Regions from separate parts of the Modestobacter sp. SYSU DS0657 genome, predicted to be linked through region 3. Evidence: predicted binding sites of a transcription regulator. Region 3 holds the regulator's gene; each other region holds the start of a gene.
The links. The regulator LexA, encoded in region 3, represses DNA repair genes until DNA is damaged. The targets are predictions, from matches to a motif close to TCGAACANNTGTTCGA.

Region 1 (5,076 bases), on a different contig from region 3:
CCTGGGCGATCACCACCGACAGCGAATGGGCGACGACGTCGTGCATCTCCCGGGCGATCCTGGCGCGCTCGGCCTGCGCGGCCAGCCGCATCTCCTGCTGGTGCTCCAGCTCCAGCAGCCGGGCGCGCTCCTCCAGGCCGGCGATCCGGAGCACCCGCGCCCGGCGCAGGTCGCCCAGCGCCCAGGCGGCGACCACGGAGACGCCGATGGCTCCGGAGACGATGATCAGGGACTGCGGGTCGAACGAACCGGTGTAGTAGGTGAGGGCGGCGAGCACCGCACCGACCAGGCCGGTGGCCAGGCCGGCCTTCGACGCCCAGCGGGGGGCGTAGGCAGCCAGTGCGTAGACCATCACCAGCGCGGCGAAGTTCGCGGGGAGCAGGTCGGTGGAGTAGGTCAGCAGCTGGATCAGGCAGAGGACGACCACGGCGGCGGCCGCAGGCACCGGTGCCCGGCGCCGCCAGGCCAGGGGAACGCTCAGCAGGAAGCTGAGGACCAGCCCCGCGTCGCCCACGTACCCCGCACCGAACACCGTGGCGAAGAGGAAGAACAGCACCGCGAGCGCGCTGTCGACGGCGAACGGGTGCCGGCGGAGCCCGGCCGCGAGGCGCTCGAGGGCCGTGGGGTCCATGCTGCCGACAGTAGGCAGCGGACGGCGTGCCGTCGTCGTCCTGCGGGGTGAGCCGCGCGTCCGCCCGTGGTGGGACCGGGGCTCAGGCGGGTGAGACGGAGATCCCGGCCGGGCCGACGGTGAACCGGACGTGTGCCAGGTCGGGTGCGTGGGCGTCGGCGTCCAGCTCGTGGTGCGGGTGGGTGTCGCCCACGGCGAGCGTGGTGCACCCGGCGGCACGGGCGGAGGCGAGCCCGGCGGGGGCGTCCTCGACCGCGAGGCAGCGGGCCGGGTCGAACCCGAGCCGCTGGGCGCCGAGCAGGAACGGGTCGGGGGCGGGCTTGCCGTGCTGGACGTCGTCGAAGGTGACGACCTCCCGGGGCCGGGGCAGCCCGGAGCCGGACAGCCGGGCAGCGAGCAGGGTCCGGGTGCACGAGGTCACGATCGCCACGCGCTCCGGAGGCAGGGCGGTCAGCGCGTCGACGGTGCCGGGCAGCACGGCGATGCCCTCCGCGGCCGCCTCGATCTCCAGGTGCTCGATGCGGGCCAGCGCGTCGGCGACCCGCTCGGCGGCCAGCAGCTGCCCGATCACCTGAACGGCCGGGCGGCCGCCCATGCCCAGCTCGCTGAGCACCGCCGGGTCGACGTCGTGCTCCCGGGCCCAGGTGTCCCAGGCGGCCAGCGCACCGCTCATCGAGTCGATCAGCGTGCCGTCCATGTCGAACAGGACGGCGTCGAACGTCCGCCCGGCCAGCGCGTCGATGTCGAGGGAGGTGGTGGTCGGCTCGGGCACGCGGTGATCCTCGCAGTCGCAGTGTGCGTCCTGGCGGTGGGCAGCGCGGTGCCGGGTCGGTGAGGACCGACCCGGCCGCAGTGCTGCGTGCATCAGGTGAGCAGGGGTCCGATGAGGATCTCGGTGCCGTCGGGCCGGAAGGTGCGCCATCGGCCGTCGGGTTGTCGGACGACTGAGAACCCGTGGTGCACCTTGGTGTGGTGGCGTTCGCACAGCAGTGCGGAGTTGCTCAACGACGTCTCACCACCGTGCAGCCAGTGGATCAGGTGGTGGACGTCGCACCACCAGGTCGGGGCACCGCAGCCGGCGAACACGCATCCCTTGTCCCGGCGCTCGACCGCTTTCCGTAGGCCGGGGGTGACCACCCGGTGGTCGCGGCCCAGGTCCAACGGGGTTCCGTCGGGGCCCATCACGATCCGGGAGATGCTCCCGTCGCAGGCCAGGAACCGGACCCGGGCGGCGGAGATCGTGGCGCCGAAGCCCATCTCCGCCGCGCCAGCGCCGGTCGCTGGGTCCACCAGGTCGTCGAGATCGATCCCGACCACCACGTGCGGCTTCACCGTCCGCAGCGTCGGTAGGCTCCCCGACGCGAGCTGGTTGTCACACAACTGCACCAGCGCATCGGCCTGCTGCTGCGACCGCGTCCGGGTGTCACCCTTCGGCCGGTTCGCCTGCACCAGCGACTCCACCGCCGCCTGCAGCTTCTCCCCACCCACCGCATCCAGGTCGAACCGGCCCGTGACGCTCCCATCGGAGTGCTTGGCCAACGTGAACCGCCGCCCCTCCGTCGGGTCCGGCTCCGCCCCGTCCGGGTCGAGCGCCTCGATGAACGCCCGCACCGCCACACCGAGCGAGGCATGCGGCGCCTCCTGCGCCACATCCGCCCACGCGGTGTCGAACGCGCCCAGGTCGATCCCCTGCTCCGCGGCCTGCGCACGCTCGTGGTCGCCCACCGTGCCGGCGACCACGGCGAACTGCGCCGCGGTCACGTGCCCCGCGGCGAACCCCTCGGCCAGCGCCGGGAAGTGCGCCAACGCCCGCCCCGACCGCACCACCCGCGACGCCTCCAACGGCGACAACCGTGCGTGCCCGATCAGCCACGACCGCATCGACGTCAACCCGTCGTGCTCCGTGGCCTGCGTGAGCTCGGCGTGCCGCACCGTGCGGGTCAGCTCCGCGTCCAACCGGTTCCGCGCCGACACCAGCAACGCCGTCCGATCGAGGGTCTGACCGTTCGTCAGGCCATGCAGGTCATCCGCCGCCAACGCGTCCAGCGCCGCCGACAACGGCGACCCGAACAACCCCTCCAGATCACCGGCGGGCAACTCCGCGACCACGTTCGGCGCAGGGGCGTCCAGCGTCAACACGTCGCTCACGGACACCCCTCCCGTCATTCGGATGTGTGTTCGAAGTCTACCGCTGGGGCGACCCGCTCACCAGGCGAATGCGCAGGTCAACCGCCTGTCCACAGATTGCGTCAGGAGGTTGACGAGAGAGCATCAGCGGTGTGCCTCGGCTCGCTGCGATGCTCACGCCCGCGTCACGGGACGACCGCTCTGGTCCCGTTCCGCGGTCGCTCCGCTCCTCACTCGCCGGCGCTCGCTGCGATGCTCACGCCCGCGTCACGGGACGACCGCTCTGGTCCCGTTCCGCGGTCGCTCCGCTCCTCACTCGCCGGCGCTCGCTGCGATGCTCACGCCCGCGTCACGGGACGACCGCTCTGGTCCCGTTCCGCGGTCGCTCCGCTCCTCACTCGCCGGCGCTCGCTGCGATGCTCACGCCCGCGTCACGGGACGACCGTCACCGGCCAGCGGCCCAGGCGCACGAGCCGCACCGCGACCGAGCCGACCACCCGGTGCCCGGCCTGCTCCGACGCGCCGACGACGACGGCGTCGGCCAACAGCTGGTCGGCGATCCGGGTCAGCTCGGTGACCGGGTCGCCGTGCGCGGTGCGGTACTCCGCGTCCACCCCCAGCTGCTCGGCCGCCCGCCCCAGCTCTGCTCGCAGCTCGGCGTCCACCTCCGCCGCCGCCTCCCGGACCAGCGCCTGCGCGGTCGGCACCCAGCCCGCCATCGACGGCACCGCCTCGGTCACGAAGACCGCGATGAGCCGAGACCGCTGCCGCCGGGCGAGGCCTGCTGCGTACGACGCGGCCCGCAGCGACGTCGGGGACCCGTCGACGCCGACCAGGATCACCCGCGGGCCATCGGTCCCCCGCTCGAACGGCCCCACCTCGGTCACGGCGTCATCCAAGCGCACCGGCGGGGGGCGGCGGAGGTCAAGCGCTCGCGCGGTGCTCCAGTTCGGCGGCCCGGTCCCGGGCGGCGCACTCGGCCACGAAGTCGGCCAGGACCCGGCGCAGCGCAACACCCAGCCGGTCGGAGCGCACGTGCAGCTCGTCGCGCAGCAGCAACGGCAGGCCCGTGGTGGCGGTGCCCGCCACCACGCCCAGGTCCTCGGCCAGCGCCGCCTGCTCGGCGGCCACCTCGGCCGCGACCACCTCGGCCGGCAGCGGCCGCCCGTCGGTGCCGGCGAGGAAGAGGCAGGTGAAGACCCGGGTCGAGTCGGCGTCCTCCGGCTGCAGCACCGTGAGGACGGTGGTCCCCGCGCCGTCGGGCGGGGTGAGCCGCAGCAGCAGCTGGAACGGGACCCGGTGCACGTAGGTGGCCTGCAGCACGCCGTCCGTGACGGCCCGCTCCTGACTGCTGCAGAACCCGCCGGGCTCCCGGACGACCGGCTGGTCGGGCACCTCCGCGTCGAGGCCGGCTGCCGTGGCGTGCACGAACGGCACGTGCGCGACGTCGACGAAGGCGTCGAGGAGCGGGCCGGCCGGCGCCGAGGCCCGGACCGGGGGGAGCCAGGCGGCGGTGAACCGTGGGTCGGTGGCCTCGGGCACGGGCAGTGGCCGGTCCAGCGGCTCGTCGGGGGCCAGCCAGATCAGCCCGAGGCGCTCGGCCACGCCCCACGCCGGTGGGTCGGCGTGCAGCTCCCCGCTGCGCCGGTGCACGGTCCAGTTCCGCCCCAGCAGCCGTACCTGCACGTACCCGCCGTCCCGCAGCTCGCCGGCCAGTGCGACCGGGTGCCAGGCGTGCTCCAGCGCCGGGTCGAGGTTGCCGAGCACCGGACCGGTCGGCTCGGGCAGCTCGGGCACCTGCTCCGGATCGGGCGCCGGGCGCGAGCCGCCGGCCCGGGGCGGTCGGGCGACCGGCGTGCGGTCGGGGGCCAGCCACACCCAGCCGTCGCGTTCCTCGACCGCCCACGGCACCGCCAGGTCCGCGCGCGGCGGGGGCGCGCCGTGCGGGCCGAGCGCGGGGATGAGGGTGCAGCGGCCCTCGGCGTTGAACTCCCAGCCGTGGTACCCGCACCGCAGTCGGCCGTCGACGACGGTCGCGGTGGTCAGCGGCACCAGGCGGTGCGGGCAGCGGGCGCCCACGGCGGTGACCTCCGCGCCGGGCGCCAGCCGGACGACGACGTACGGCCGGCCGCCCGCGCCCACCGGCAGCGGCGTCGTCCCGACGTCGGACGAGCGTGCCACCGGGTACCAGCCGGCGCCGTCTCCGGCCGACCCCGGCGCCGTCCGCGCGTCCGTGCCCCGAGTTCCGCCAGCCCAGGAGAACGCCATGTGCCCATGTCAGCAGGGGCGGGTTACCCCGGCGTTGCACCCGGGTGGAG
Region 2 (5,076 bases), on a different contig from region 3:
GAACTTGGTCACCAGCGCATCGAGGACCGCCCGGTCCAGCCGGTCCAGGCCGAGCTCGTCGACGTCGTAGAGGGCCAGTGCCGACCGGGCGACGTCGCGGGTGATCCGGCCGTCGGCGCGCACCTCGGCGAAGTCCCGGACCCGGCGCAGCAGCCGGTTGGCGATCCGCGGCGTGCCCCGCGAGCGGCCGGCGATCTCTCCCGAGCCGTCGTCGGTGAGCTCGACCCCGAGCAGGTCGGCGCTGCGGGCGAGGACCCGCTGCAGGTCGGCGGTCTCGTAGAACTCCATCTGCCCGACGAAGCCGAACCGGTCGCGCAGCGGGCCGGTGAGCAGGCCGGCGCGGGTGGTGGCGCCCACCAGGGTGAACGGGTTGATCTCCAGCGGGATGGCGGTCGCGCCGGGCCCCTTGCCGACCACGACGTCGACCCGGAAGTCCTCCATCGCCATGTACAGCAGTTCCTCGGCCGGGCGGGCGATGCGGTGGATCTCGTCGATGAACAGCACGTCACCGTGGCCGAGGTTGGACAGCATCGCGGCCAGGTCACCCGACCGCTCGATCGCCGGGCCGCTGGTGATCTTCACCGCCGTGCCGAGCTCGGAGCCGATGATGAGCGCGAGGCTGGTCTTGCCCAGTCCGGGCGGGCCGGACAGCAGCACGTGGTCCGGCGGGCGGCCGCGGCGCTTGGCGCCCTCCAGCACCAGGTCGAGCTGGCGGGCCACCTTCGGCTGGCCGATGAAGTCGGCCAGCGAGTGCGGGCGCAGGGCCGACTCGACCACCCGCTCCTCGTCACCGGCGCCACCCGACAGCGACCCCGGCAGCGACTGAGCCTCGACCGAGAAGTCCCGGCCGTACCCCTCGGCGGCCTCCCCGGTCAGCGACCGGTCGAACGGCGAGGTCACGAGCGGCCCAGGATCTGCAGCGCCTGCCGCAGCAGCACCGCGACCTGCACCCCGCCGGCCGCCTGCTGCTCCTCGGCGACCGGCTCCAGCGCGGCCAGCGCCGTCTCCGCCTCGCGGCTGGACCAGCCCAGCCCCACCAGCGCGGCGGTGAGCTGGTCGCGCCACGGAGCGACCGGCGTGACCGGGGCCAGCCCGGCGGGCAGCGGGCCACCGTCGAGCTGGGTGTCGACGGTGGTCGCGCCCAGGCGGTCGCGCAGCTCCAGCACCAGCCGCTCGGCGCCCTTCTTGCCGATGCCCGGCACCTGCATCAGCGCCTTGAGGTCACCCATCGACACGGCCCGGCGCACCTCGCGGGGCGGGTGGATCGCCAGCACCGCCTGGGCCAGCCGGGGACCGACGCCGTTGGCGGTCTGCAGCAGCTCGAACAGCTGGCGCTCGTCGTCGTCGGCGAAGCCGTAGAGGGTGAGCGAGTCCTCCCGGACGACGAGGCTGGTCGACAGCCGCGCCTGCTCCCCCACCTGCAGCCGCGCGATCGTGCCCGGGGTGCACTGCACCGAGAGCCCGACCCCGCCGACCTCGACGACCGCGCCGTCGGGCGAGACGGCCGCGATCCGGCCGTTGACCGAGGCGATCATCGGGCCGACACCCCCGTCCAGCGCGGCACGGTGCGGGCGCCGGGCAGCGGCGCGCCGATGCCCCCGGCGAGCGCCGCGGTGCGCAGCCGGTGCTGGGCGGGGGCGCGCCAGGTGTGGCAGATCGCCAGCGCCAGCGCATCGGCGGCGTCGGCCGGCTTGGGCGGGCTGGCCAGCCCGAGCACCCGGGTGACCATGAGGGTGACCTGCTCCTTGTCGGCGCGGCCGTTGCCGGAGATGGCGGCCTTGATCTCGCTGGGCGTGTGCCAGGCGACGGGGAGGTCGGCCTGGGCGGCGGCGAGGGCGGCGACCCCGGCGGCCTGGGCGGTGCCGGTCGCCGTCCCCTTGTTGTTCTGGGTGAAGACGCGCTCGATGGCCACGGCCGTGGGCCGGTGCTCGCGCAGCAGCGCGGTCACGGCGGTGTGCACCTCCAGCAGCCGGAGTTCCAGGTCCAGGTCGGGGGACGTGCGCACGACGCCGACCCCCAGGGAGACCGGCCGGGCACCGGGCCGCCCCTCGACCACCCCCCACCCGCAGCGGGTGAGACCCGGGTCGATGCCGAGCACGCGCATGCCCACTCCCCCACCATCGCACGAACACCTGTTCGATGGGACGCTAACCGGGTGCGGGCCGGAGACGGCGGCGACACGCCATCAGCCGTCGGCCCCGCTGCAGGGCCCCGCCGCGAGCCCGCGAGTGGCGGGGGCAGCGGGGTCCTTCTAGGCGTCGGCGGTGACCTGCTCCATGACCTCGTCGGAGACGGCGTAGTTCGCGTAGACGTTCTGCACGTCGTCGAGGTCCTCGAGGGCGTCGATCAGCTTGAACACCTTGGCGGCGCCGTCGACGTCGAGCTCCACCTGCACGCTGGGCACGAAGCCCATGTCGGCGGAGTCGTACTCGATGCCGGCCTCCTGCAGCGCGGTGCGGACGGCGACCATGTCACCGGGCTCGCTGACCACCTCGAAGGTGTCGCCCAGGTCGCGGACCTCCTCGGCTCCGGCGTCCAGCACGGCCAGCAGCACGTCGTCCTCGGTGTGGCCGGCGGCCGGCACCACGACCACGCCCTTGCGGGAGAACAGGTAGGACACCGAGCCCGGGTCGGCCATGGTGCCGCCGTTGCGGGTCATCGCGGTGCGCACCTCCATCGCCGACCGGTTCTTGTTGTCGGTGAGGCACTCGATGAGGACGGCGACCCCGGCCGCCGCGTAGCCCTCGTAGGTGATGCCCTGGTAGTCGACGCCGCCGGCCTCGGCACCCGAACCGCGCTTGACCGCGCGGTCGATGTTGTCGTTGGGCACCGAGCTCTTCTTCGCCTTCTGGATGGCGTCGAACAGCGTCGGGTTGCCCGCCGGGTCACCGCCGCCGGTGCGGGCGGCCACCTCGATGTTCTTGATCAGCTTGGCGAAGAGCTTGCCGCGCTTGGCGTCGATCCCGGCCTTCTTGTGCTTGGTCGTCGCCCACTTGGAATGGCCGCTCACGACTTACCCCCTCCACTGCCGACGCCTGCGATGGCGCCGTCGGAACGCTGGTCCCGGGCACGGGCTGCCCGCACCAGTTCCACGAAGGACGCGTGCACCCGGATGTCACCGGTGAGCTCGGGGTGGAAGCTGGTGGCCACCAGGGATCCCTGGCGGACGGCGACGATCTTACCGTCGGCCGGGCCGCCCACGACCCGGCCGAGGACCTCGACGCCGTCGGCGGCCTGCTCGACCCACGGCGCGCGGATGAAGACGGCGTGCACGGGGCCCCCGTCGACGCCGGCGATCTGCACGTCACTCATCTCCACCAGGCCCTCGAAGGAGTCGATCTGCCGGCCGAAGGCGTTGCGCCGCACCGTGACGTCCAGCCCGCCGATGGTCTGCTGCCCCGCCGGGGCGTCGAGCACCCGGTCGGCGAGCAGGATCATCCCGGCGCAGGAGCCGTAGGTGGGCAGCCCGGCCCGGACGGCGTCCCGGAGCGGCTGGAGCAGCCCGAACCGCTGGGCGAGGTTCGCCATCGTGGTCGACTCGCCGCCGGGCAGCACCAGCCCGTCGACGGCGGCCAGCTCCTCGGGGCGGCGGACCGTCACCGCCCGGGCGCCGGCGGCGGTCAGCGCCGCCAGGTGCTCCCGGACGTCGCCCTGCAGGGCGAGCACACCGATGACCGGCGCGCTCACCAGCCGCGGGTGGCGTACCGCTGGGACTCCGGCAGCGTGCTCACGTTGATGCCGACCATCGGCTCGCCCAGCCCGCGGGAGACCTTGGCGATGACGTCGGGGTCGTCGGCGAACGTCGTCGCCTGGACGATCGCCGCCGCGCGCTGCGCCGGGTCGCCGGACTTGAAGATGCCCGAGCCGACGAAGACGCCCTCCGCGCCCAGCTGCATCATCATCGCCGCGTCGGCGGGGGTGGCGATGCCGCCGGCGGTGAACAGGACGACCGGCAGCTTCCCGGTGCGGGCGACCTCGACGACGAGGTCGTGGGGGGCGCGCAGCTCCTTGGCCGCGACGAACAACTCGGTCTCGTCCAGCGTGCCCAGCCGCTTGATCCCGGCGCGCAGCGCGCGCATGTGCCGGGTGGCCTCCACGACGTTGCCGGTGCCGGCCTCGCCCTTCGAGCGGATCATCGCCGCGCCCTCGGCGATGCGGCGCAGCGCCTCACCGAGGTCGGTGGCGCCGCAGACGAACGGCACGGTGAACGCGTGCTTGTCGATGTGGTGGGCCTCGTCGGCGGGCGTGAGCACCTCGGACTCGTCGATGTAGTCGACGCCGAGGCTCTGCAGCACCTGCGCCTCCACGAAGTGCCCGATCCGCGCCTTGGCCATCACCGGGATGGAGACCGCGTCGATGATGCCCTGGACCATGTCCGGGTCGCTCATCCGCGCGATGCCGCCCTGGGCGCGGATGTCGGCGGGCACCCGCTCGAGCGCCATGACGGCGACGGCGCCGGCGTCCTCGGCGATCCTCGCCTGCTCGGGGGTGACGACGTCCATGATCACGCCGCCCTTGAGCTGCTCGGCCATGCCGCGCTTGACCCGGTCGGTGCCGGTGCCGGGCTGGTGCTGGGGGTCGGACGAGGTCACGGTGGTGGCCTTCCAGGTCGTCGAGCGCGGACGGCCCAGCGTACGGCGGGTCAGCCGGACGTCCGCCCGGCCCCGGAGGCCACCCCGGCGGGGGGGCCGGTGAGCACCGCGTCCAGGCCGTCGTCGATGTCGAAGTACCGCGGCAGCGGCCGCCCGGCGTGCAGCCGCATCACCCGGGCCGGCCGGCCGCGGCGCAGCACCAGGGTGTCGCGCACGGCGTCGTTGTAGAAGCGGCGGGCCAGCCCGACCCGCATCCCGGTGTCCTGCAGCTCCGGCGGGCGGAGCGCCGGCGGCACCCGGCGGAGCAGCGCGCCCAGCCGGTTCTCCGCGGCCTCGCGGTCACCCGCCGTGGGGGCACGGGCCCCGGCAGCCGCCCTGGCCAGCGCGGTCGCCAGCTCGGGTCCGAGCTCGTCGGCCCGCTCGCGGGCCAGCGCCGCGGCCAGCTCCGCCCGCCGCAGCAGCGCGGCGTCGAGCACCTCGCGCG
Region 3 (5,076 bases):
CCTCGGTGGCAGGTGCCCCACCGGCTCGGGCGCGCACGGCGGCCCGCAGCTCGGCGATCTCCTTCTCGAAGTCCGCAGCGGAGCTGAAGCTCCGGTAGACGCTGGCGAAGCGGAGGTAGGCGACCTCGTCCAGGTCGCGCAGCGGGCCCAGGATCGCCAGACCGACCTCGTGGCTGGGGATCTCGGCACACCCGGTGGCGCGGACGGCGTCCTCGACCTGCTGGGCCAGCAGCGCGAGCTGGTGCTCGTCGACCGGACGGCCCTGGCAGGCGCGGCGGACACCGGCGACCACCTTCGCGCGGGTGAACGGCTCGCTCACGCCGCTGCGCTTCACGACGGCGAGGACCGCCTCCTCGACGGTGGTGAACCGCCGCCCGCAGCCGGGGCACGAACGCCGCCGCCGGGTGGTCGCGCCCTCGTCGGTCTCGCGCGAGTCGATGACGCGACTGTCGGGGTTGTGGCAGAAGGGGCAACGCACTGCCGGTCCACCTCCTCCCGAGGTGTCGCGACCGGGATCACCGCGGTGCTGTGACACCGTGGGACACCGGCCCGTGGACCGCTCCTGTGGACTGCTCCGGGGACATCCGGTGGATGGCCCGGGGAGAACGTGTGGAGCGGCTGTGGACGACTTACATCCGTGTAAGCACTAGATGTTGTGGTGGAACCGTACGGCCACCCCTACAGGTGTGCAAGCCCTGTCGTGCGTGTCGTGTTCCGCAGCTGACCCGCCCGCCGCTCGCGCACCCATCCGTCACAGCCCGGGCCCCGGCGACGGGCCCGCCGCACCTCATCAGGGCAGCTCGAGCACCTGACCGGGCTGCAGCACGACGTCCTGGAGGTCGTTGCGATCGAGGATCGCGTCGACCACCGCGCGCCGGTCCTCGTCCGGCGCCAGGTCGCCGGCGATCGACCAGAGCGTGTCGCCGGGCTGGACCACCACCGTGCCGGCGCCGGCCAACTGCAGCGCGGGCTCCCCGTCGGCGACCACCGCGAGCGTGCCCACCGCCACCCCCAGGCCGACCGCCACCGACAGCGCCGCCACCGCGCGCCGGCCGCGGCGGGTGAGTCGCAGCGGCAGCTCCGCCCACTCCCCGGCCGACGGGCACGGAGCGACGGCTCGGGGCGGGCCGCAGTCGCCACCGCGGACGGGCCGCGCGACCGCGCCCCCCGGTGAGGACATCGGCCGCCCACCAGGACGCACCTGCGAGCGGCGGGCCGGGCGGGGCCCGACCCGGCCAGCGGACCCCGCCCGGGCGGTCGGCGCCGGCGAGACCAGCCGGAGCGGCGGGCGGAGCGGGGCGACGGTGGTGTCCGGGTACTCGGCGATGACCATCGGTGCACTCCTCACAGCAGGCACCCTCGGGTGCGACCTCGAACGCCTGTTCGATTCGAACGTCTGTGCGATGTCTACCGCACGGCACCGACAGGAGTGCACCGACACGGCGCGTGTTCGAACACGTGTTTGAACACCCGCCGTCGAGCCGCTACCGTGCGCAGGGAGACCACGACGGCGTCCCACCCCGCCCCGGCAGGCGGGATGCCACCGGGCAGCTGCGCGCGCAGCCGGACGAGGAGGACACATGGCGGTCGACGGCCGGACGGCGGACGAGCGCAAGGGGTCGAGCCGACGCAGGCGCCCGGCCGGGCAGGCGGCGGAGCCCGCAGCGGACACCGGGGGTGCGGCCGTGCGCGAGTTCCCCGACCGCGGCGAGGCCGGCGACGGGCTCACCCAGCGCCAGCGCCGGGTGCTGGAGGTCATCCGCGACTCCATCGAACGCCGGGGCTACCCGCCCTCGGTCCGCGAGATCGGCGAGGCCGTCGGCCTCTCCTCCGCCTCCTCGGTCGCCCACCAGCTCTCGGTGCTCCAGCGCAAGGGCTGGCTGCGCCGCGACCCCAACCGGCCGCGCGCACTGGACGTCCGGCTGCCGGGCGAGCAGGGCGTGACCGCCGGTGCCGACGCCTCGGCGGATGTGCTCGCCGCCGCCGGTGCGGGCAGTGGCGTCGACGAGGCGGGCGCCCCGGCACCCACCTACGTGCCCTTGGTGGGCCGCATCGCCGCCGGTGGCCCGGTGCTGGCGGAGCAGGCCGTCGAAGACGTCTTCCCGCTGCCGCGCGAACTGGTCGGCGAGGGCACGCTGTTCATGCTCAAGGTGACCGGTGACTCGATGGTCGAGGCCGCGATCTGCGACGGCGACTGGGTGGTGGTCCGCCAGCAGCCCACCGCCGAGAACGGCGAGATCGTCGCGGCGATGATCGACGGCGAGGCGACCGTGAAGACCTACAAGCGCCGCGACGGGCACGTGTGGCTGCTGCCGCACAACCCGGCCTACGCGCCGATCCCCGGCGACGACGCCACCGTCCTCGGCCGGGTCGTGACCGTGCTGCGCCGGGTCTGACGCCACCGTCGGCCGCCGGCCGGGTCATTCCCGCCGGCGGCCGGTCACTCCCGCCGGCGGCGGATCTTCCCGCCGATCCAGACGAACACGGTAGCCACCCCGGCCGCGATGATGCCGGCCGTCACCGGGGCGACGCCGGGAGCCGCGGTCACCAGCTCCCCGGTCGGTCCCGCACTGGGAGCCGGATCGATCGGGGTGCTCGTAGCCTGCTCAGCCGGCACCGGAACCAGGGTCACCGGCGCCGGCAGCCCCTCGCTGGTGACCAGCAGGTCGCGGTTGTTCGCCGCGAAGGTGATCGCCTCACCCTGCGGCGAGTCGGGGAGGGCGATCCGGCCCGGCGCGCCGGACAGCGCGCCGGGCACGTCGGAACCGGTCAGCGTCCAGACGTAGGCGTCGGTGTAGGTGCGCAGGGCGATGCGCTGCCCGTCCGCCGACACCGCGCCCCCGGTCACCAGCAGCTGCCCCGCGCGGCCGACCGGCCCGCCCGGCGTGCCGGTCAGGGTGAGGCCCAGCCCGACCACCCGGGTCATCGGCACCGTGGCCCCGTCGGCCAGCGGCGCATCCGGGCGGTACACGCCGGAGGCGCCGAGCACCTCCTTGGTCACCAGGTACGGCGTGCCGTCAGGCGCCAGCAGCAGTGCCTCGGCGTCGTGCGCCCCGTCCGGGTAGGTGAGCCGGGTGAGCGTGGTGCTGCCGTCGGGGCGCAGCCCGATCAGCGCGACGGTCTCCCGGGCGGCGTTGTTGTCCCCGATGTCGGCCAGCCAGACCGTGCCGTCCGCGGCCAGGGCGAGGTCCTCGGGGTCGTACGGGTCGACGCTCCCCGACCGCACCTCCGCGACGGCGCAGGAGGTGTCGAGGACGTAGACCTCCGCCCGGTCACCACCGTCGTTCATCGCCAGGAGCGTCTCCCCGGCGCTGGCCAGGCCGGAGATCTCCGGCAGCCGCGGGTCGGTGATGGTGCAGCGCGTGCTCGGCGCGGCTTCCTCGGCGAGCGCCGCCGATGGCGGCAGGACCGCGAGCAGGACCGCCGCGGGCAGGGCGAGGAGCGCCCCGTCCGCCAGGCAACGGCGGCCGGCGCGGCTACGCGTGCGGCCGGCCCACTCTGGCACGGACCCAGCGTGACACCACGACTGCGTCGAGTGCGTGAACCACGCCCAAGAGCACGATGCCGACGGCCGCTCCCACCACTGCATCGGTGACCCAGTGGAAGTTCAGCGCCACCATGGCCACTCCGGTGGCCACCGGCCCCAGCACGCTGAGCAGCCAGGCCGCCCGCTGCAGGCGGGGCTGCAGGCCGTACTGGACCACCTGCCAGCGGGCCACGCCCCACATCAGCACGGCGTTCGCCACGTGCCCGGACGGGAAGCTCTCCCCGCCCCGGTGGAAGTACGAGCCCGGATAGGCCGGGGCGGTGCGGCCGGTGCCCCACTTGAAGGCGTAGACCGCTGCCGTCAGCAGCGCGAGGGCCAGCAGCACGCGCACCAGCGGGGCCACCGTGCGCTGCCGCCAGAAGAGCCAGCCGACCAGACCGAACAGGACCAGCAGGATGGTGACCCGTCCGCCGGTCTGGGTGAACGCCCACACCGGCCAGTAGGCGGCGGAGTCGCGCAGCCCCCAGGAGCCGACCTGCTCGGAGACCGCCACGTCGAGCCGTTCCAGCCGGCCACCGGCGAGGAGGTCCACGGTGATGCCGGCCGCGACGAGCGCGGAGACCAGCGCCAGCCACCAGGGGGGCCGGCCGATGCTGACCACCCGCGGGGCTCGGGACGCGGGGTCACCGGCGGCGCTGCCGCTCACGCGCACCGCTCCGCTCGCCACGACGTCACGGTACCGGCACCGTGACCTCTCCGTGACCATCTCGGGACAGCACTGCGCGGCGCGACCGGACGAGGTCGCGCCGCGCAGTGGTCGAGCTGGCCACCGGCCCCGGCCGGCGAGTCCGCCGCCCGGGCACCCAGGCGGACGGCGCCACCGGCCGGGCGGTCAGGCGCCGGCGACGGGAGTGGTGAACTCGTCGAGCGCCGCGGCCAGGCCGTCGTCGACCCGTGCGCTGAGCCGGGTGCCGTCGGCCTCGTGCCGCTCCTCGAGCACCTCGCCGTCCCGGTGCACCCGGGCGACCAGGTCACCCCGGTCGTAGGGCAGAAGGACGTCGACGTCGACGTGCGGGTGCGGCAGCCGGGCGGCGACGACGTCGCGCAGCGCCTCGATCCCCTCACCGGTGCGCGCGGATACCCAGGCCGCCCCGGGCAGGGCCTGGCGCAGCGTGAGGACGTCCTCCTCGCTCATCGCGTCGACCTTGTTCACGACGATGAGCTCGGGCACCGCCGAGGCGTCGATCTCGGAGAGCACGGTGTGCACCGCGTTGATCTGCCCGATCGGGTCGGGGTCGGAGCCGTCGACGACGTGCAGCAGCAGGTCGGCGCCGGCCACCTCCTCCAGCGTCGAACGGAACGCGTCGACGAGCTGGTGCGGCAGGTGCCGAACGAACCCCACGGTGTCGGTGAGGGTGTACTCGCGCCCCTCCGGCGTCTGCGCGCGGCGGACCGTCGGGTCCAGCGTCGCGAACAGCGCGTCCTGCACCAGCACCCCGGCGTCGGTGAGCCGGTTGAGCAGGCTGGACTTGCCGGCGTTGGTGTACCCGGCGATCGCCACGCTCGGGACGGCGTTGCGCGACCGGCTC
Region 4 (5,076 bases), on a different contig from region 3:
CCCGATGACCGCAGACCTGGAGAGCGCGTTCCTTGCGCTGACGGCGGAGCGGGCATGAGCGCCGTCCAGACCCCGCCGCAGGCCGACCGGCCGACCGCCCCCGCGGGCCGGTTCGGCGGGCTGCTGCGCGCGGAGTTCCACCGGTTCACCGCCCGCCGGTTCATCCGGCTGCTGCTGCTCACGGCCGCGCTGGTCTGGGTCGGCGCGCTGGTGGTCGGGCTGCTCAACTGGTCCTCGCCCACGCCGGAGGGGCTCGCCGCGGCGGAGCAGCAGCGGCAGGAACAGGTCGAGCTCGCGATCGAGGGGCGCGCCGAGTGCCTGGCGCAGCAGCCGGCCGACACCGGGGTGACGCCCGAGGAGTGGTGCGGCCCGCCCGTCCAGGAGTCCGACTTCTCGATCGAGTGGTTCATCGACCCGCCACCGTTCTCCCTCGCGGAGCAGGGCGCGAGCGGCGCGGCCGTCCTCGGCCTGCTGGGCTCCGCCCTCGCCTTCCTGGTCGGCGCCACGTTCGTCGGTGCGGAGTGGTCGAGCCGGTCGATGACCAACCTGCTGTTCTGGGAGCCGCGGCGGTCCCGGGTGCTGGGTGCCAAGGCAGCGGTCGTCGCCGCCGCCTCGGTGGTGCTCGGCGTGGTCGCGCAGGTCGCCTGGCTGGCGATGGCCGGCATCTGGCAGGCCCTCGTCGGCGACGGCCGGGACCTGCCCGACGGCTTCTGGTCGGACGTGGTCGGCGCCCAGGGCCGCGGGGTGCTGCTGACCCTGTTCGCCGGGCTGCTCGGCTTCGGGCTGACCAACCTGGTGCGCAACACCGGCGCCGCGCTGGGCACCGCGTTCATCTACGTGCTGGTGGTGGAGACCGCCGTCCGCGCGCTGCGGCCGGAATGGCAGCCGTGGCTGATCACCAACAACGTGACGGCGCTGGCCCTCCCCGACGGGCTCTCGCTCGTCGTCGATCAGGGGGAGACGGTCGACGCGCAGGGCAACGTCGTCTGGCAGATGACCGAGTACCTGCTCACCCACCTGCAGAGCGGCGTCTTCCTGACCGTCGTCACCGCGCTCGTGGTGGGCGCCGGCGTCGTCCTGTTCAGCCGGCGGGACGTGCCCTGAGCCACCTGCCCCTTCGACTGGGCACCGGACCGCGCGGCCCCGGTCACCTGACGGTCTGATGACAGGCGTTTGGCCCCTGGGGAGGCCGCGGGTAGGCGGAGGGGCATGGACACAGACCTCGCTGATGCCCCCCGGTCCGAGCTCATCCGCCGGGCCCGTGAGCAGGACATCCCCGGCCGCTCGTCGATGAGCAAGCAGCAACTGCTCACCGAGCTCCGGCAGCGGCGAGCGGCCCCGTCGTCCGCATCGCCGGACGACGGGCCGGCCGACGGCGACGTCGTGGGCGACGGTGCCCCGGCGGTGGCGTCCCGGGTCGACGCCTTCCGGGCGCTGGCCGAGGCCCGGGCGCGCGGTGAGATGGTGCTGATCCCCCGGATGCTCACCGGCAACGACCGCCGGGTGCACGTCCGCGAGACGGTGCGCGAGGACCACGAGCAGCGGATCGCCACCGGCGACCTGGAGGCCCGGGACAAGTTCGACAAGCTGGCCGGCTCGGCCTTCCAGTTCTTCCGCGGCACCAACCTGCTCTTCTACCGCGACCTGGCCGGCGAGGACGCGCGGCTGCCCACGGTGCTGTGCCTGGGCGACGTGCACCCGGGCAACTTCGGCGTGATGCCCAGCTCGGACAACGTGCCGATCTTCGGGGTCAACGACTTCGACGACGCCTACTACGCCCCGTTCACCTGGGACCTCAAGCGCGGCGCGGTCGGCTTCCAGCTCGCCGCCGAGGAGAAGGGCGACAAGGGGCGCAAGAAGCAGCGGGCGATCGCCGAGCGCTTCGTCCGCGGGTACGTCGCCGGGATCGCCTCCTACGCCAACGACGGGCGAGAGGAGACCGAGCAGCTGCGGCTGGACAACGCCCCGCCGCTGATCGCCGACCTGATCCGCAGCACGCTGGAGCGCGGCCGCGCCGAGTGGCTGGCCGAGGACCTGCTCGACGAGACGCTCAGCGGCTTCCGCACCGACGAGGAGATCGTGCCGATCCGCAGCCGGCGGGCCGAGTTCCAGGGGATCGTCGACCGCTTCGTCGCCGAGAACGAGATCCCGGTGCCCGAGCGCGCGGGGCAGATGCGGGCGAAGGACGTGGCGGAGCGGCGGAACGCGGGGACGGCGTCCCTGGGGCTGACCCGCTACTACGTGCTGATCGCCGGCGTGCGTGACGACGGCACCGACGACCTGCTGCTGGAGTTCAAGCGGGCCCGGCGGTCCGCGCTGACCGGGCTGGCGCCGCACTCGGGGTTCGAGGTCGACGGCCAGGGTGACCGGATCCGGCACGCCCAGCGGGTGCACCTGGTCAACGGCGACGTCTTCTACGGCAGCGTGGAGATCGACGGCGAGAGCTTCATGTCCCGGGAACGGGCGCCGTTCCGGGACGACCTCAGCCTCGCGTCGCTGTCGACGGACGAGTGGAAGGACTACGCGGAGATCTGCGGCAAGGTGCTGGCGCACACGCACGCGCTGTCCGACGAGACCGGCAACGTCGACTACGACGTGGAGCCGGCCATCCTCACCGCCATCGGCGGGCACGACCTCTTCGTCGACGACGTGCTGCGGTTCGCCGGGGAGGCGGCCGACCGGGTCCGCCGCGACCACGAGTTCTTCGTCGCCGACCACGCCCTGGGCGCCTTCAGCAGCGTGGACGTCGTCTACCGCTGACCCGCGGCGTGACCCGGGCCTCGCGCTTCGGGTGCCGCACGTCAAGGCGTCGGCGTCGGCGTCGGCGTCGGCGTCGGCGACCTGGGCTCCCAGGTGGTCGAGCATGCCGGGCCTCCTGCTTCGCGGGGCCGAACGTTGCACGCCGGGTGCGCGCCGCCGCTCCGGAACTGTCGTACCTCGAACGTATGTTCGACTCATGACGCGGAGGTCGGGGTCGAGCACGATCGAGGGGCTGGTCGTGGACTGGGTCCTCGATCACCGCGTCGAACCGACGCGGCTGCCCGTTCCCTGGCTCAGTGATGAGGAGCTGGCCGCGGAGTTGCAGCGGGTGCAGCAGCGCCGTGCCCGGGACGCCGCCTACGAGGCGGAGCTGATCCTGGGCCTGGCCGGTCAGCGGCCCGCCTCGACGGACCCGGCGCCGGAAGACCCCGGTGCCCGGCGGGCGGGGTGGACGGCGCAGCCGGCCGACGGTGAGGTGAGTGAGTTCTTCACCGCCGAGCTGGCCACGGTGCTCAACGTCGGCCGCCCCACCGCCGCGACCTGGCTGACCCGGGCGCTGACCTGGGCCCGGAAGCTGCCGGCCACGTTCGCCGCGCTGCGGGCCGGGGAGCTCGACGAGCGCCGCGCCCAGCAGCTGGCCGACGCGTTGCAGCACACCAACGCCAGCGTCGCCGGCCGGGTGGAGGACGCGCTGCTGGGTGAGGCCCGGGACCTGTCGGTGACCGGGCTGGGCAAGCGCGCCACCGAACTCATGCTGCGCTTCGACGCCGCCGCCGCGGAGGAGGCCCGGGCGGAGGCGGAGAAGACCGCCGACGTGCGGTTGTACCCCTCGGCCGCCGACGGGCGGGCGGTGCTGGCCGCGGACCTGCCGGCCGACGAGGCCGCCGAGTGCCACGACCTGCTCGACCAGCTCGCCAGGATGCTCAAAGCCGACGGGGACGAGCGGCCGATCGGGCAGCTGCGCACCCACGTGCTGTCGATGCTGGTCCGCCGGCCCGGTGACCACGGACTGCCCACCGTGGCGGCGAACCTGACCGTCACCGCAGCGCTGGCGGCGCTGGAAGGCGGCAGCACCGCGCCGGGTGAGGTGAACGGGCTACCGGTCACCGCCGCCCACCTCCGCGACCTGCTGGCCCGGATCGGGGCGCTGGGCCTCACCGCCCCCGACGGCGGCACGCTCACCTTCGCGATCACCGGCCCCGACGGCGAACTGCTGGCCACGGTGACCCCCGCGGAGCTGGCCCGCCTGGCCCGCCGCGGCTGCCCGCAGCACGACGCCGGCACCGGCGGCAGCGGCAGCGGCAGCGGCAGCGGCAGCGGCAACGACAACGGCAACGACAACGGCAACGACAACGGCAGCGGCAGCGGCAGCGGCAGCGGCAGCGGACCCTGCGGGTGCGCCGTGCTCGGCCCGCCACCGGCGACCACGAACTACCGGCCCACCGAACGGCAGCGCGCGTTCGTCACCACCCGCGACCGGCGCTGCCGGTTCCCCAACTGCGGCCAACGCGTCGGCTGGGCCGACCTCGACCACGTCGTCCCCCACGCCTGCGGCGGGGTGACCGACTGCACCAACCTCTGCTGCCTGTGCCGCTCCCACCACCGGCTGAAGACCTTCGCCCCCGGCTGGCGGTTCGCCATGACCCCCCACGGAACACTGCACGTCACCACACCGTCCGGCGTCACCCGCACCACCCGACCACCCGGCCTCCGACCGCGGTCCGAGAAGGCCGTTGAGCCAGAGCGACCGCCCGGACCACCCGCCGGGCGCGCATCACCCCGACCCGAGCAGCCACCCACCGAACCGGCCGACGACCCGCCGCCCTTCTGATCGGTCGTGCGCTGACCTCACCGCCTGTCTGCACGTCGCCTTGTCGACTTGCAGACAGGCGGACCGGGGTGGCTGCCCCGCCGTGGGCCGTTGCCCTCACCGGCGTCGGGCACCAAGCTCACCGGGTGCACAGACGCCACTTCCTCGCCGCCGGTGCCGCGCTCGCCCTCGCCGGGTGCAGCTCCGGCACGACGCGACGCGCGGACGGTCCGACGACGTCAGCGGCCACCTCGGCCCCGTCGCCCTCCCCCACGCCGGAGCCGACCCCGACCGAGGAGCCGCCGCCCACCCCGGGAACGGCGGAGGAGATCCTGGCCCGCTCCACCGTCCCGGTGCTCTGCTTCCACCAGCTGCGCGAGCACACCGCCGAGGACAGCGCGTACGCCCGCAGCATCACCACCCCGCCGGACGCCTTCCGAGCCCAGCTGAGCGCGCTGCGGGACGGCGGCTACACCCCGGTCTCCGCCCCCGCGCTCGTCGACCAC

Region 1: ACI79A_RS01630 (DUF222 domain-containing protein) is a predicted target of LexA. The motif match lies at 2,798-2,813, and genes of this name have one in related genera.
Region 2: ruvC (crossover junction endodeoxyribonuclease RuvC) is a predicted target of LexA. The motif match lies at 2,125-2,140, and genes of this name have one in related genera.
Region 4: ACI79A_RS18170 (DUF222 domain-containing protein) is a predicted target of LexA. The motif match lies at 2,938-2,953, and genes of this name have one in related genera.

What each region holds. Positions count from the first base shown of each region.
Region 1 is NZ_JBJHAG010000002.1:21,255-26,330, forward strand. It holds gene ACI79A_RS01620 (sensor histidine kinase) at 1-631, opposite strand, end outside; gene ACI79A_RS01625 (HAD-IA family hydrolase) at 714-1,403, opposite strand; gene ACI79A_RS01630 (DUF222 domain-containing protein) at 1,496-2,779, opposite strand; gene ACI79A_RS01635 (universal stress protein) at 3,190-3,645, opposite strand; gene ACI79A_RS01640 (Rieske 2Fe-2S domain-containing protein) at 3,683-4,939, opposite strand.
Region 2 is NZ_JBJHAG010000023.1:57,044-62,119, forward strand. It holds gene ruvB (Holliday junction branch migration DNA helicase RuvB) at 1-900, opposite strand, end outside; gene ruvA (Holliday junction branch migration protein RuvA) at 897-1,535, opposite strand; gene ruvC (crossover junction endodeoxyribonuclease RuvC) at 1,532-2,104, opposite strand; gene ACI79A_RS14820 (YebC/PmpR family DNA-binding transcriptional regulator) at 2,252-3,010, opposite strand; gene pdxT (pyridoxal 5'-phosphate synthase glutaminase subunit PdxT) at 3,007-3,687, opposite strand; gene pdxS (pyridoxal 5'-phosphate synthase lyase subunit PdxS) at 3,684-4,592, opposite strand; gene ACI79A_RS14835 (hypothetical protein) at 4,643-5,076, opposite strand, start outside.
Region 3 is NZ_JBJHAG010000009.1:14,390-19,465, reverse strand. It holds gene nrdR (transcriptional regulator NrdR) at 1-478, opposite strand, end outside; gene ACI79A_RS07790 (LysM peptidoglycan-binding domain-containing protein) at 791-1,333, opposite strand; gene lexA (transcriptional repressor LexA) at 1,581-2,396, shown strand; gene ACI79A_RS07780 (hypothetical protein) at 2,441-3,505, opposite strand; gene ACI79A_RS07775 (phosphatase PAP2 family protein) at 3,477-4,214, opposite strand; gene hflX (GTPase HflX) at 4,380-5,076, opposite strand, start outside.
Region 4 is NZ_JBJHAG010000038.1:5,531-10,606, reverse strand. It holds gene ACI79A_RS18185 (ABC transporter ATP-binding protein) at 1-58, shown strand, start outside; gene ACI79A_RS18180 (hypothetical protein) at 55-1,104, shown strand; gene ACI79A_RS18175 (DUF2252 family protein) at 1,210-2,760, shown strand; gene ACI79A_RS18170 (DUF222 domain-containing protein) at 2,957-4,591, shown strand; gene ACI79A_RS18165 (polysaccharide deacetylase family protein) at 4,717-5,076, shown strand, end outside.